DNA from 2 places in the Halonatronomonas betaini genome. Region 1 is predicted to be linked to the other one. Evidence: riboswitches for the same ligand, from Rfam matches in the RefSeq annotation. Region 1 holds a riboswitch; the other holds the start of a gene.
The links. Region 1 has a riboswitch for FMN ahead of I0Q91_RS09950 (ECF transporter S component). Riboswitches for the same ligand answer to the same signal wherever they lie in the genome.

Region 1 (7,539 bases):
TATTTATTTCAATAATAATTTCTGGAGAAGTTTTTTTAATAACCGAAACATTCATCAATTCAGATTTTGTTTTTATAAGCTTTTTGTTTGCTGCTATAGCTTATTATTTAGTTAATAATATTTTAGTTTACATAGTATTAAAACTCTCTAAAGACACGAGTCCAGAGAGTATAATAAAATATTTTTCTTTATTAATTAAAAATGTATTTGTTTCATATGCTTTTGCAATTATATTATATACTGGTTACTTGAATTTTGGTAGTATATTTTTATTTCTTTCACTAATATTAATTTACATAATTAAAGACTTCTTCTATTCTAAACTCCAGCAGATGAATACTGTTACCCAGGTAGTTGAAAGTTTCCTTAAAGTAATTGACTCTAAAGATGATTATACAGAGGGACACTGCGAAAGGGTCTCTGAATATGCAGGTATCCTCTGTCGAAAAGCCGGTTTAAAACATGATCAGATAGAAAAAATAGTTAATATGGCAAAAATCCATGATATCGGTAAGATAAGTGTCCCTGATGAAATCTTAAAAAGTTCAGGTAGTTTAACAGATAAAGAATATGCAGAAATGAAAAAACATAGCCAGTATGGTTATGAGATTTTAGAGGATCTGGATATATTCAAAGAGGATTTAGATATCATTAAACATCATCACGAGAGATATGACGGTAATGGATATCCTGATGGTTTATCCGGTAAAGAAATCCCTGTTGGCTCAAGGATTCTTGCTATTTGCGATGCCTATGATGTTATGTCTACAGGTAGAGTTTATAAACCTGCCTTAACTAAAAAAGAAATTATAGCAGAATTCGAAAAATATTCAGGCAAACAATTTGATCCTGATTATGCTGAAATGATGATTGAATTAATAATAGAAGAGCAAATTGGAGGGATAATGACAGATGAAAAAGTTAAAAAAGCAAATTGAATCTATCGATGGAGTTATTTCCTGCAGATTAACTGGCGAAGATAACCTTGATGAGGTCCATATTATATCAGATGATACAAGGATGCCCAAAAGAATAGTCAGGGATATAGAAACTATTGTGTTAGTTGAAACCGGCGAGGAGTTAAATCATAAAAAAATCAGTATTGCTTCACTTAATAATTATAGTGACAGTAACAATGAAAGAGCGATAGAATTAATTAGTGTTTATCATGAAAATAATAGACCTATCTGCAATTACAAATTCAAAATCGGCAATGAAATGAAAAATGAATCTATTGAAGGCTCAAATGTCGAAGGGATTGCCTGGTTATCAGCTAAAGGAATGATAGAGGTCATAGAAAAGTATGAATTAATTAATGGCAATATTCAGATGGAAAACGTCTGTCTGACAGGCAAAGATGGCAATGCCGTCTTGGTTGAACTTCAGATCTTTTTAGGCAGAAATTTTCAGAGTGGCCAGAAATTATTAGGGGCTGTTTATATCAACAATAACCTTCCCCTTGCAGCGGCAAAAGCAGCACTTAAAGCCTTAAATAGACAGATTAATTATTCTGAACAATTGTAATCGGCTACCTTTCTAAAGCATCTCTTTTAATTAAAAAGATAACAAATATTAAATATAGCGCCATCAGAAAATAGTTGCCACCCTCAGGAAACTGAAATACCTCCTCAGTAAAATAATATGTAAAATTAAATAAAATAACTGCCAGCAAACTTCTGCCTGTCCTATTATAAATCCAGGTAAGCATAATTGCAAGAATTAAGATATTTAACTGATAAAACCAGAATTGCATAGAAATGATCGACATTGCAGAATGGCTTGTGCCTTCTATTAAATACAAAGGAAGACGCCAGATAATCATCGCCAGCCCAACTATAAGCCCTGATTTAACTGCTGACCATCCAGACTGGAGTTCATATAGGGCAATACCTCTCCAGGCCAGCTCTTCATATATTGCAGGAATTAACAACAACAGAATAAAAACTGGACCAAAATTAAACAAGCTATCAAATGATATCTGGGACAGATAGGATATCTCATTATTTAATACAAGGTTGCTAAACCCGGCTGTAATGAAATTAAATATAAATGGAAATATTATAATAAACACAGCCCATTTGATCGAAAATTTTCTGCTGGTAAATAACTCTTTTTGAATTCTATTTCTGCTCCTGGAGCTATAATTTACAAAAATAAATATTAAAGCAGCAGCTATTAGCAAAAACCTCCCTAACAAATAAGAGCCCATTACAAAATTACTCTCCACCATTGACTCCTGACTGAGAGCTCCTGGCAACCAACCCAACCAGCTTAAAACAATAGCCAGCCTGATAAAACCCATCCCCCGCTTTAGACCAATTGCATTTTGATTGAACTGGTTATTTCCATTCACAATTACAACCTCCAATTTCAATAGTTATTATATCTATAATTCACTATTAATTGAATTTATCCTGCAAAAAACCTCTGCTAAATCTGGCAGAGGTTATATTAGTTAATATTGCAATTTAATTTGATCTGTTACGGGCCAGACCGACACCTGGATTTTCATTACTGATAAATGAAACAAAGGGCTTATAAATTAATACTGTTAAAACTCCATTTAACCCACCTTTAAGCAGATTAAATGGTATTATTGATGGAACAATCATGCCCCTCACCACATCTGACGGTATCCCCCAAAAATGGACAGTAAAAAATAAGTTAGCAGGTATCATGACAATAGTCATTGCAATCACTCCAAGTGCCAGGCCTAAAATACCTCCTGCATATGTTCTGTGATGCTTATATATCAGCCCGGCTACTATAGCCAGTGTTCCACTGGAAATCACATGCATAATAAATCCAACCCAGCCACTGGCCGAGCTAACAGTTACAGCCTGCAGAAAGGCCACAACCACAGCAACAAAGAAACCTGATACCGGGCCATATAAAAAGGCGGCCATCAAAATTGGAACATCAGCCGGTTCATATTCTAAAAAAGGTGCCGATGGTATTATTGGAAAACGGATAATTGATAATAATATTACCCCTAATGCTGCAAGAACAGCAAGTCTAACCATTTTTTGAGTCGATGAATTCATATTAAAATTTCCTCCTAAAAATAAATAATCCCTGGATTATATCCCAGGGTTCAATAACCTTCTCCTATCCGGACTATACCGTCGGTTCTGGAATTACACCAGATCTGCTTTTTAAAAAAGCTCGTGGACTTTACCACCGGTCAGGAATTACACCCTGCCCTGAAGATTTATATTCAATTCTAATACCTACTTTATCATTGCCGATCTATTTTGTCAAGAAATTTGTAATCCAGTTTACATACATACCCCTACAGGGGTATTATAATGTAATTAGACTACCCTCAAGGGGTATCTACAAAAGGAGGAAAAATCAATGCAAGCATTATACGTAATTATGGCTATATTATTAATAATTTCATTCTTTTTTGACAGAGAAAAAACAATAAAATCTATTAACAGAGGCAAAAATAAGTTTATGAAAATCCTGCCAGGCTATTTAAAATTACTGGTTATCATCTCACTGGTATTACTATTTTCTGAAGATTTAATAGTCGAATATTTAGGTAATCAAAATATTATTCTCGGTAGTATAATGGGCTTAATCATCGGTTCAATAACAATGATGCCAGGCTTTATAGCCTATCCTCTGGCCGGAGTTCTATTATCAAGAGGAGTTAGCTTTATGGTTATTGCAGCATTTGTAACCACTTTAAAAATGGTTGGTATTGTAACCTATCCAGTAGAAAAAGAATATATGGGGGCCAAAGCTACAATTTATAGAAATATTGCAAGTTTAATCATTGCAGCTATTATAACAATATCTATGGGCTTATTTTATGGAGAGGTGTTATTCTAAAATGAAAAAGAAAAAAACTAACAATACATCTAATTATATTATTTTTGGAGCTTTCATTGGATTTCTTATCATTTCAAGAATTATCAATTTCGAACTTGGCATTGAAATGGGAGAAAATTTCTGGATTTTCGCCAGAGATATGATTCTAATCCTGCCACCGGCATTTGTAATTATTGGTTTATTTGAAATCTGGGTAGATAGAGAAACCATTGAGAATAACTTTGGAGAATCTTCTGGAATTAAAAAGCATATCTATGCAATCCTGTTAGCAGCTACAACTGTCGGCGGAACATTTGTTGCCTTTCCTGTTGCTAATTCACTTTATCATAAAGGGGCAGATTATAGTTCAATATTCACCTATATAACATCAGCCTCATTAGTTATGATTCCAATGAGTATTATGGAAGCTTCAATACTTGGATTGCAATTCACATTAATAAGAATTGGCATATCTCTACCCCTTGTTGTTATCAGCTCAATAATATTAGCATCATTATTTCAGCAATACCATTATCACTTACCAAGCGATGTTTAGTTTAAACTCTGCTTCTTAAATATTCAAGTATATCTAAAGGCATAGTCCTGCCTTCAGGAATTCTTTCTTCAAAGTTTTCCCTGGAATAAAAACTATTAAGAGCTTTTTCAAAATCCTGGTTAAATTCACCATCAACAGGTCCATCATATAAACCAAAGTCCACCAATAATTCCTGAACTTCAATCAATTGCTGGCCCTTTAGCTCGACATGATCCACATCACTTTCTAGAAAATATAAGTAGAAAAGATCCAATAAGCCGGCCAGCTTTTCTATTGGTTCAGGATGATCATCAACCCTTAAATCAATATATTTGTCAGTTAATCCACCATAACCGCCATTCTCCTTATATACAAGCAGAGCTGCTGCCTGCTGGCCTCTTGAATCTCCTCCAGCCGCCTGACCTGCCTCTAAAGCTTTTAATAATCTATCAGCAAGGCGACCCTCCGTTTTTTCAAAGGTCTTTGCCATCTCTTCAACTGTTTCTTTATTAACTAGAATATTACCCTGAACTGCAAAATTTTCTCCAGTTAAACCTCCGGCCCAATCAAGACATTCATCACCAGTAAAATTTGCTGACCGGCCCTTAATATCAACTATACCTAATTGCCGGTGTCTGGAACCATCATCCTGTTCAGTTAAAATTTCAATGACCTCTGATGGTGAATGACCCTTTTCCAGTAATTCTATTCCATCCGGTCCATAGGCTGGATTAGCAAGAGCCTGTGTTGCAATCGCTCCAACCCCGGCTTTAATATATGGTACAATAGCACCTGCAGCTAAAAATTTAGACTGTACCGCAACTCCAAGTTCTTCTGTCTCTGGATCAAACCCAATAATTGAAAATGTAGAAGTCTTTTTAGTTTTCATTAGTCTTCACCTCTATTTAGGAATTTTAAATTATAACCTCTTTGCAGCTAAAGTCCAGTTTCGATCCACCTTTGATACGCTATCCCTCCTACATCAACTCTACACCAACACTACTATAATGGTATTAAAGTCGATTATCAGTAATACTAATTTATGTTTTAAAAATGAAAGACTAACTGCAGCTTTAAATACAGTTAGTCCCTTAATTTTTTAATCAAATCTATTTGATTTTGATTTAGCCGCATTAATCCTGCTCACAGCCCTATCTAAAGCAGCCTCAGCACGGGCCTGGTCAAGTTTAGATTTTTCTTCTCTTAACCTTCTTTCAGCACGTTCTTTAGCCTTTTCTGCTCTTTGCAGATCGATTTCCTCAGGCAATTCTGCTGTTCTAACAATTAAATTAATTTTATCAGGTTTAACTTCTAAAAACCCATCACTGATAGGTATCGGAATTTCTTTATCATCTTTTTTTACCCTGACAACAGAATTTTCCAGAGCAGTCACAAGAGGTGTATGGCCTGGCATAATACCAATATTTCCATCAATAGCTCTTGCTATTAGCATATCTATTTCATTACTATATACAACTCTTCTAGGAGTCGTTATATCCAATTGAACTTTAGCCATAATTAATCACCGGCTTCCAGTTTTTTCGCTTTCTCGACAACCTCGTCAATTCCACCAACCATATAGAAGGCTTCTTCAGGCTTATCATCATGTTTACCATCCAGTATCTCTTTGAAGCCCTTAATAGTTTCTTCTAGTGGAACATATTTACCAGGAACATTGGTAAACTGCTCAGCAACAAAGAATGGCTGAGATAAGAACCTCTCAAGCCTTCTTGCTCTATTTACAACAACCTTATCCTCTTCAGATAATTCTTCCATACCAAGAATAGCTATTATATCCTGAAGATCATTATACTGCTGTAAAATTTCCTGTACCTGTCTTGCAACATCATAGTGTTCCTGGCCAATTATTCTCGGCTCCAGGATCTGAGATGTTGAATCAAGGGGATCAACAGCTGGATAAATACCTTTCTCTGAAATTGAACGGGATAAAACAGTTGTTGAATCTAAATGAGCAAAGGTTGTTGCAGGAGCAGGGTCAGTTAAGTCATCTGCCGGAACATAAATAGCCTGAACAGATGTAATTGAGCCTTTCTTAGTTGAAGTAATCCTCTCCTGTAAAGCACCGACATCTTGAGCTAAAGTTGGCTGATAACCTACCTCTGAGGGCATTCTGCCTAATAGCGCAGAAACCTCCTGACCTGCCTGGATGAAACGGAATATGTTATCAATGAAAAGCAGAACATCCTGACCTTCCTGATCTCTGAAATATTCAGCCATTGTCAGACCAGTTAGACCAACTCTCATTCTAGCTCCTGGTGGCTCATTCATCTGACCAAATACCAGGGCAACTTTATCCAAAATATCAGCTTCCTGGAATTCACGATAAAGATCATTACCTTCTCTAGTTCTTTCACCTACACCAGAGAATACTGAATAACCGCCATGCTCAATAGCAATATTATTAATTAATTCCTGAATTAATACTGTTTTACCTACACCAGCACCACCAAATAGTCCAACTTTACCACCTCTTGAATAAGGGGCCAGCAGATCAATAACTTTTATTCCTGTTTCAAATACTTCTGTACTGGTAGCCTGTTGGTCATATGCTGGTGGATCTCTATGAATTGGATGATTCTCAACAGCATCTACTTCACCCTGTTCATCAATAGTTTCACCTAAAACATTAAAGATTCTACCTAAAACTTCATCTCCAACTGGAACAGTAATTGGTGCATCCTGGTCAATTGACTTCATCCCCCGGACAAGCCCTTCCGTTGAATCCATCGCAACTGCACGAACCCTATTATCTCCGAGTTGCTGCATAACTTCACAGGTTAAATCTATATCCTTTTCTTCATCTATAATTTTAACTGCATTATAGATATTAGGTAATTTTCCAGGTGGAAATTCCATATCTACAACCGGTCCAATAACCTGAATTACCTTGCCGGTATCATTCTGATTACTCACGCTAAATTCCTCCTTTGTTACAACTAAAAATAAATTTTCTATTTTTGATCAAAATTATTTAAGCGCTTCTGCTCCACTTACTATTTCGTTAATCTCTTTTGTAATAGCTGACTGTCTTGCTCTATTATATGACAGAGTCAGATCATCTATCATCTCTGTAGCATTTTCAGTTGCAGAGTCCATAGCTGTCATTCTAGCTCCAAACTCACTAGCTTTTGATTCTAGTAATGCAGCAAAAATAATATTATTTA
Region 2 (7,539 bases), on a different contig from region 1:
ATTTTATTCCTAAATCAATTAAAATCTGAGCGCCGATTCCATAATCCCTTAAATCAGCAGGGAAGCCTAAAGCGATATTGGCTTCAACAGTATCCATTCCTTCATCCTGTAAATGATAGGCCTTTATTTTATTGGCTAAACCGATACCCCGGCCTTCCTGGCGCATATATACAATTACACCCTCGCCATTTTCTTCTATCATTTCCATAGCTCTATGAAGTTGCTCGCCACAGTCACAGCGATTAGAACCTAATACATCACCAGTTAAACATTCTGAATGGATCCTTGTTAATACATTCTCCTTATCATGTAAATCTCCTTTAAAAATTGCCACATGTTCCATATTATCTACCATAGTTGAGTAGACCCGAATCTTAAACTCGCCATATTCAGTTGGCATATCAGCTTCAGCTTCCAAATTAATTAGCTTTTCCCTTTTCTTTTTATATTTTATAAGATCAGCAATACTAATTAATTTTAAATCGAATTTCTCAGCAAATTCTTCTAGATCATCTAATCTAGCCATCGAACCATCATCTTTGATGATTTCACAGATTACACCAGCAGGTTTCAATCCAGCTAATTTAGCCAGATCTACAGCCGCCTCTGTATGACCGGCCCTTCTTAAAACTCCACCTTTTCTGGCCTTCAGTGGAAATATATGTCCAGGACGATTAAAATCTCCTGGTTTACTTTCAGGATTCACTAACTCCTGAATAGTTTTAGCCCTCTCTTCAGCTGAAATACCTGTTGTTGTGGAAACATGATCAACTGAAACAGTAAAACCAGTCTGATGAGGATCAGTATTATTACTTGTCATAAGAGGAATTTCTAATTCTTCTATTCTTTCTTTTTCCAGTGGAGCACAGACCAGGCCTCTGCCCTCTTTAATCATAAAATTAATCGATTCTTTATCAGCCTTTTCAGCAGCCATCAAAAGATCTCCCTCATTCTCTCTATCTTCATCATCTACAACTATTACCATTTTACCTTCTTTGATATCCTGGATTGCATCTTCTATTCTATCCATTATTATCCTCCCTTAAATTATAGGTCATATCCATATTTTTGTAATTTTTCTTTAGTTAAAGAACCTGATTTATCATTACTTCCACCACTATTTTTTAGATAATTCTCTGTTGTATTCACAATATATTTGCCAAGTATATCAGTTTCCAGGTTTATAGTGTCACCAATTTTACTCAGATAAAAAGTTGTCTCAGACCAGCTCTCTGGTATTAGAGAAACTTTAAAAACTTTATCATTAACTTCAACAACAGTTAAACTTACTCCATTTACTGCAATTGAGCCTTTTTCAACGATATATTTTCCTAATTCTTCAGGATAGTCAATAGATAATACTCTGGCATTCTTTTCAGGTTTTATTTTTAAGAGATTTCCTGTACCATCTATATGGCCGGTCACAATATGCCCATCCAGCAAATCATTAACCCCTAATGATGGCTCTAAATTAACCTGACTGCCAAGACTGAGATCTCCTAAATTACTTTTTCTAAGAGTTTCAGGCATTACATCAGCCTTAAATCCAGTTGCTGTAAAAGCCACAACAGTTAAACAGACACCATTAACAGCAATACTGTCACCTTTGCCTGCAGATTCTACAACCCTTTCAGCTTTAATATCAAGTTGATATGAGCTGCCACCTTTATTAATTGCCTGAAGGGTACCAATTTCCCTGACAATACCGGTAAACATTAACTTTCACCTCTTTTAGGATAGGCTGTAATCAAAATATCTTCACCATATCTTTCAGTTTTATCTATATTAATTTTTTCAGATTTATAAATTTTATCTGGTGCAGCACCGGCAAAAACAGGAATACCATCATTACCACCAAGGATTTTCGGGGAAATAAAAATATAGTATTTATCTATTAAACCTGCTTTTAAAAAAGAATAATTAATTCTACTGCCGCCCTCTAACAAAATATTAATTAGATCAAAATTTATTAATTCTCTTGATAGATCATCGAGGTCAAGCTGATTATCTTCATTTAAAGCAAGCTCGATTACTTTCACTCCAGGTAATTCTTGAAATTTTGATTTTTTTACAGCATCGACATCAGGTCCAGTAAAAACTAAAATATCTGAAAGATAATTACCTTTTCTGGCTTCCTTAAACAATTTTGATTCAAGAGAAATTTTTAGGTTGCTATCAAGAATAACCCTGGTTGGCTGACTCACCTTTCCATCTAAATGCCGAACTGTTAATTGAGGATCATCAAGCTCAGCAGTTCCTCTACCAACTAAAACAGCATCTAACTTATGGCGTAAATAATGTGCATATTCCCGGGATTTTTCACCAGAAATCCAGCGAGCATCACCACCAGGCGCAGCAATATAACCATCAATAGTTTGAGCAACCTTCAGATTATAAAAAGGTCTTTTCTTTTCCATAAAATGAAAGAATGATTCATTTAATTTTCTGCCCTCTTCTTCCATCAATCCTGCATAAACCTCAATATCCTTTTCTTTTAATTGAGATATTCCACCACCTGCAACTTTAGGGTTAGGATCTCCATTAGCAATAAAAACCCTTTTAATTCCAGAATTAATCACTTTTAAAGAACAGGGAGGTGTTTTCCCATAATGACTGCAGGGCTCTAAATTAACATAGAGATCAGACCCTTTAACATCAGTATCTGCTGAATCAATAGCCATAACCTCAGCATGATCTTCACCAAAAGCAGAATGATAACCTTTACCAATGATTTTATCATCTTTTACGATGACAGCACCAACCAGTGGATTAGGACTCACAAAACCTTCTCCCTTTCTAGCAAGTTCCAGGGCTCTTTCCATATATTTATAATCCTTATCTCTAAACTCCATAAAAACTACTCCCCTCCAGCATTTCGTAAATAATCAGACATAAATAAAAGCCTTCCTAATTATAGGGAAGGCCTGGATATCTCTTGCAAGGCTAACTCTCATCCAGACTTTAACTGTCGGTATTGGAATTTCACCAATTCAACCCCGTTGGGCTTGTGGACTTTAACCACCGGTATGGAATTTCACCACTCCCCGTCAGCATAATATTCATTTTTAAAACCAATTAACTATACATATTAACTGTACATATTTTATCATAAATTAAAAACACTGTAAAGTCAGCCTAAAAACTGCTACTCTCCAGCAGCTCTAAACTTTTTAATCATTTCATAAGGATTTTCAGAACCAAATATTGCAGAACCAGCAATAATTATATCTGCGCCGGCCTCAATTACTTCACTGACATTATGAAGTTTTATTCCTCCATCAACTGCAATTGCCACATCATTATTTAATTCTTCTATCATAGAATTAAGCCTGGCAATCTTTTCAGTTATCTGTGGAATATATTTCTGACCACCAAAACCTGGATTAACTGACATTATCAAAACCATATCTAAATCAGGCAAAATTAATTCAATCTCTTTTAAAGAAGTCCCTGGATTTAAAGATACACCGGCTTTACAACCTGATTCTTTAATCCGTTGAATCAATCTATGGCTATGATTTGTCGCTTCAATATGAAAAGTTATATAATCACTACCTGCTTCAGCATATTCTTCAATATAATCTTCAGGATTAGAAATCATCAAATGGGTATCGAAAACCAGGTCAGTCTTATCTCTCAGAGCAGATATAATTCCTGGTCCAAAAGTCAAATTAGGAACAAAATGACCATCCATAATATCTAAATGAAGCATATCCGCATTATCTATAGTTTTAACCTCTTCTGCAAGCCTGGTAAAATCAGAGGCTAACAAAGATGGAGCAATTTTAATCATATTGCTTTCCCCTTTCCTCTAACATCTCAAAATATGTCTTATATGATTTATATCTTGAACTGGCAAGTTCGCCTTCTTCAACTTTTTCTTTTATTAAACAGCCTGGCTCATGAATATGATTACAGTTATTAAATTTACAATTACTCAAATACTTTCTAAACTCAGGGAAATAAAATTTCAAATCTTCAGCTTCAATGCCATCTAATTCAAGTGTTGAAAAGCCTGGAGTATCAGCAATCCAACCATCGCTATTCATCTTAAGTAACCTTACTTCCCTGGTAGTATGGGTTCCCCTCTTAAGTTTCTTGCTAATATCGCCAACCTTTAAGTTAGCACCAGGTATCAAAGTATTTAATAATGCAGTTTTCCCAACACCTGATGGCCCTGCCAGCACTGTTATACCTTTAGAAATGGCATCTTTAACCTCAATCATTCCTGTACCATTTTTTACACTTGTCAGAAAAACATTATAACCTGCATCTTTATATGCATTTATTGCATCATCTATCTCTGGATCTATTTCATCTACTAAATCAGTCTTATTAATAACAATTACAGGACTATAATCTAGAGATTCAATTAATATCAAAAACCTGTCCAGTAATTTAAAATTCACTTCAGGATTTTTAAGTGACTGAACAAGCAAAACCTGGTCTACATTTGCAACTTTCGGTCTCATCAGTAAGTCTTCCCGGGGCAAAAGCTCTTCAACCATTTCCTCTTTGACAACAACTCTATCTCCTGGATACATTTCTTCTCTAATTCTACCTCTAGGTTTACAGCGTTTTTCTTCTCCATTATCTAAATGGACAAAAACAAATCCACCAATCATTCTATTAATAGTACCCTTAAGCTCGATTTTTTAACTCCCCCTTAAAATCTATTCAAGTAACTCATCATAGATCAGATCATCTTCTCTATACAGTAAATACCTTGTAGAACCATAACTCTCAACCTCAATTTCAACCTGCTCACCTGGCTCAACCTGAGCTCTCCAGGCCATATAAATTCCAGTATCATCTTCTATCATCAGCCTGTATGAAGCAACCTCATTACCTGATCCAGTAAAACTAATCGTCCTATTTTTTATGCGATCATCATCAACTTCATTTTCATCTAAATGACCCTGAACCACATTACCCTGACTTACAACAAGATTAACTTCATCTCCTAAGAGATACTCCTCGCCAATCTCTGGGTCAGTATTAATAACCCGATTTTGTTCAATTTCATCAGAAAACTCATAATCTGTTTCACCAACAACAAAACCAAGTCTTTCCAGTTCTATAGTTGCCTGCCTGGTAGTCATTCCACTTAAATCTGGAATCTCTCTCCGCTCAGGTCCAGCACTTAGAATTAAATTAATACTTCTTGTAACTCTAATATTTTCACCGGCAGCTGGTTCCTGAGAATAAATATTACCTTCATCTATTTCAGAGCTAAATCTTTCTTCTTCAGCAATAGTATATTCAAAACCAGATTCTTCAATTATTTCAGTTGCCTCCTCAAGCTCAATTCCAGTTACATCAGGCACCTCTGCAATAGGTACATTCATTACTCTATTATATGCAAAAATGAATCCGCCTATTAATAAAGTTAAGATGCCGATACCAATCAAAGCATAAATTATAGGTCTCTTAATTTTTGAGGACGACTTTTTGCTTTTATTGCTTTTTTCTCTTTTACTTCTCTTATTAGTTTTCAATGAGCTCACTTTTTTGTCAGTTGAATTATTATCAAGCTCATTTATCTCTTTATAATTATGAATTTTTGTTCTTTCAAAAATATCTCTCCGTTTTTGATTTTTGTTTTCTCTTCTTAATCTATTAATCTTTGCCATAGCCTGAAGGAGTTCCTCTCTCATTTCCAGTGCTGAAGAAAATCTGTCATCTGGATCTTTGGCTAAAGCCTTTTTTATTAATTGATTAACTTCTTCAGGAATAGAATTATTATAATCGGAAAGATCTGGAACAGGTTCTTTTATATGTTTTAAAGCAACAGAAACAGCAGTTTCCCCTTTAAAGGGGACTGTACCTGTTAACATTTCAAAAAGTACAACCCCAAGAGAATAGATATCTGTCAGTGGTGTAATTTCTCCTCCTTTAGCCTGTTCAGGAGAAAAATAATGGGCACTGCCAACGACAGAATCAGTCATATCCAGGGTAACTGTAGAGCTGACTGCTCTAGCTATACCAAAATCAGTAACCTTAACCTGATTTTCAGGGGTCAGAATAATATTATGGGGCTTAATATCACAATGAACAATATCACTCTCATGGGCAACATTTAAAGCTGCAGCAATCTGAGAAGATATATCCAGTGCTTCAATAATCGGCAATTTCCCTCTTGCTTCAATAATATCCTTTAAATTCTGTCCGATTATATTCTCCATTATCAGGTAATGATAATTTTCAGTCTGCCCTATATCATAAATATTAACAACATTGGGGTGAGAAATCCTGGCAACAGCCCTGGCTTCATGGCGAATTTTTTTAATAAATTCTTCATCAGAAGCATATTCAGGTCTCAACATTTTTAAAGCAACCTGACGATCAAGCATTATATCGGTAGCTTCATAAACTACAGCCATCCCACCTCTGCCTAACTCTTTATTTATTTCATATCTATTTTTTATTACTTTATCCAAAAAAATTCACCTCTAAACTTCCTTTATCAAACAAGAAATAAAAGTAATGTTGTCACTGCCACCGGCAGCAAGTGCATCAGTTAATAATTTATCATTAATCTCATCAACTTCAGGATATAAATTAGAAATTATTAACTCAATCTCCTTTTCTCTCACCATATCTGACAAGCCATCACTGCAAATCAAGATATAATCACCTGAATTAAGCTCAACCATACCGGTATCTAAGTCCAGGTTTCTCTCCAGGCCAATAGCCTGTGTTAAAATATTTCTTTTAGGATGATTAAAGGCTTCCTCTTTAGAAATCTTTCCCTTAGTAACAAGTTGATTAACATAGGAATGGTCTGTAGATAACTTGCTTAAATTTTCATTTCTATATAAGTATATTCTGCTATCGCCTACATGTCCATAATATAATTTATCATTACATATCAAACAAACTGATAATGTAGTACCCATGCCTTTTAAGGTAGGATCATCTAAACCCTTATCTATAATCCTATTATTAATCCCACTAAAAATATTTTGAAAATATTGATTATATTCATCGTTACAATCAAAATTAATTTCATCCAACATCTCAATTGCAGTAGAACTTGCAACTTCGCCACCTTTATGGCCACCCATGCCATCAGCTACAGCAAGGATATTATTTTGATTAAGCCTTACTAGATAAGAATCTTCATTCTTGTCTCTAAGATTACCTCTATCCGTTATCCCTCTAGCAATTAAATCAGACATTAGATTATTCCTCCCTTAATCGGAGTTGACCGCATGCTGCAGTAACGTCTTCCCCCATACTTGCTCTTATCTGAACAGGTATGTTAAAATTATCTAAATATTTTTTGAAATTTTTGATCTTATTTTCAGGGCTTGGTTTATGAGCTAGACCATCAACTGGATTAGCAGGAATCAAATTAATAAAAACATTCATATTGCCTAACCAATCAACTAATTTTTTTGCATCCCTAATACTATCATTAAAACCAGAAATCATTAAATATTCAATTGTTATTCTTCGAGATGTCAATTTATAATAATCCTTCAAAGCAGATTTTATAGCATTTAAATCATATTTTTTATTAATAGGCATCAATTT

Region 2: linked by a shared signal. The riboswitch ahead of ribD (bifunctional diaminohydroxyphosphoribosylaminopyrimidine deaminase/5-amino-6-(5-phosphoribosylamino)uracil reductase RibD) and the one ahead of I0Q91_RS09950 (ECF transporter S component) in region 1 are both predicted to bind FMN.

The regions. Positions count from the first base shown of each region.
Region 1 is NZ_JADPIE010000005.1:132,614-140,152, forward strand. Features, by position in the region: gene I0Q91_RS09930 (hypothetical protein) at 1-55, opposite strand, end outside; gene I0Q91_RS09935 (HD-GYP domain-containing protein) at 249-938, shown strand; gene I0Q91_RS09940 (hypothetical protein) at 913-1,524, shown strand; gene I0Q91_RS09945 (CPBP family intramembrane metalloprotease) at 1,529-2,353, opposite strand; gene I0Q91_RS09950 (ECF transporter S component) at 2,469-3,044, opposite strand; FMN riboswitch at 3,097-3,215, opposite strand; gene I0Q91_RS09955 (hypothetical protein) at 3,358-3,840, shown strand; gene I0Q91_RS09960 (permease) at 3,842-4,375, shown strand; gene I0Q91_RS09965 (DUF1028 domain-containing protein) at 4,377-5,243, opposite strand; gene I0Q91_RS09970 (F0F1 ATP synthase subunit epsilon) at 5,454-5,870, opposite strand; gene atpD (F0F1 ATP synthase subunit beta) at 5,873-7,288, opposite strand; gene atpG (ATP synthase F1 subunit gamma) at 7,343-7,539, opposite strand, start outside.
Region 2 is NZ_JADPIE010000003.1:313,384-320,922, forward strand. Features, by position in the region: gene I0Q91_RS06980 (bifunctional 3,4-dihydroxy-2-butanone-4-phosphate synthase/GTP cyclohydrolase II) at 1-1,030, opposite strand, end outside; gene I0Q91_RS06985 (riboflavin synthase) at 1,048-1,716, opposite strand; gene ribD (bifunctional diaminohydroxyphosphoribosylaminopyrimidine deaminase/5-amino-6-(5-phosphoribosylamino)uracil reductase RibD) at 1,716-2,852, opposite strand; FMN riboswitch at 2,939-3,056, opposite strand; gene rpe (ribulose-phosphate 3-epimerase) at 3,146-3,793, opposite strand; gene rsgA (ribosome small subunit-dependent GTPase A) at 3,786-4,625, opposite strand; gene pknB (Stk1 family PASTA domain-containing Ser/Thr kinase) at 4,674-6,440, opposite strand; gene I0Q91_RS07010 (Stp1/IreP family PP2C-type Ser/Thr phosphatase) at 6,453-7,181, opposite strand; gene rlmN (dual-specificity RNA methyltransferase RlmN) at 7,186-7,539, opposite strand, start outside.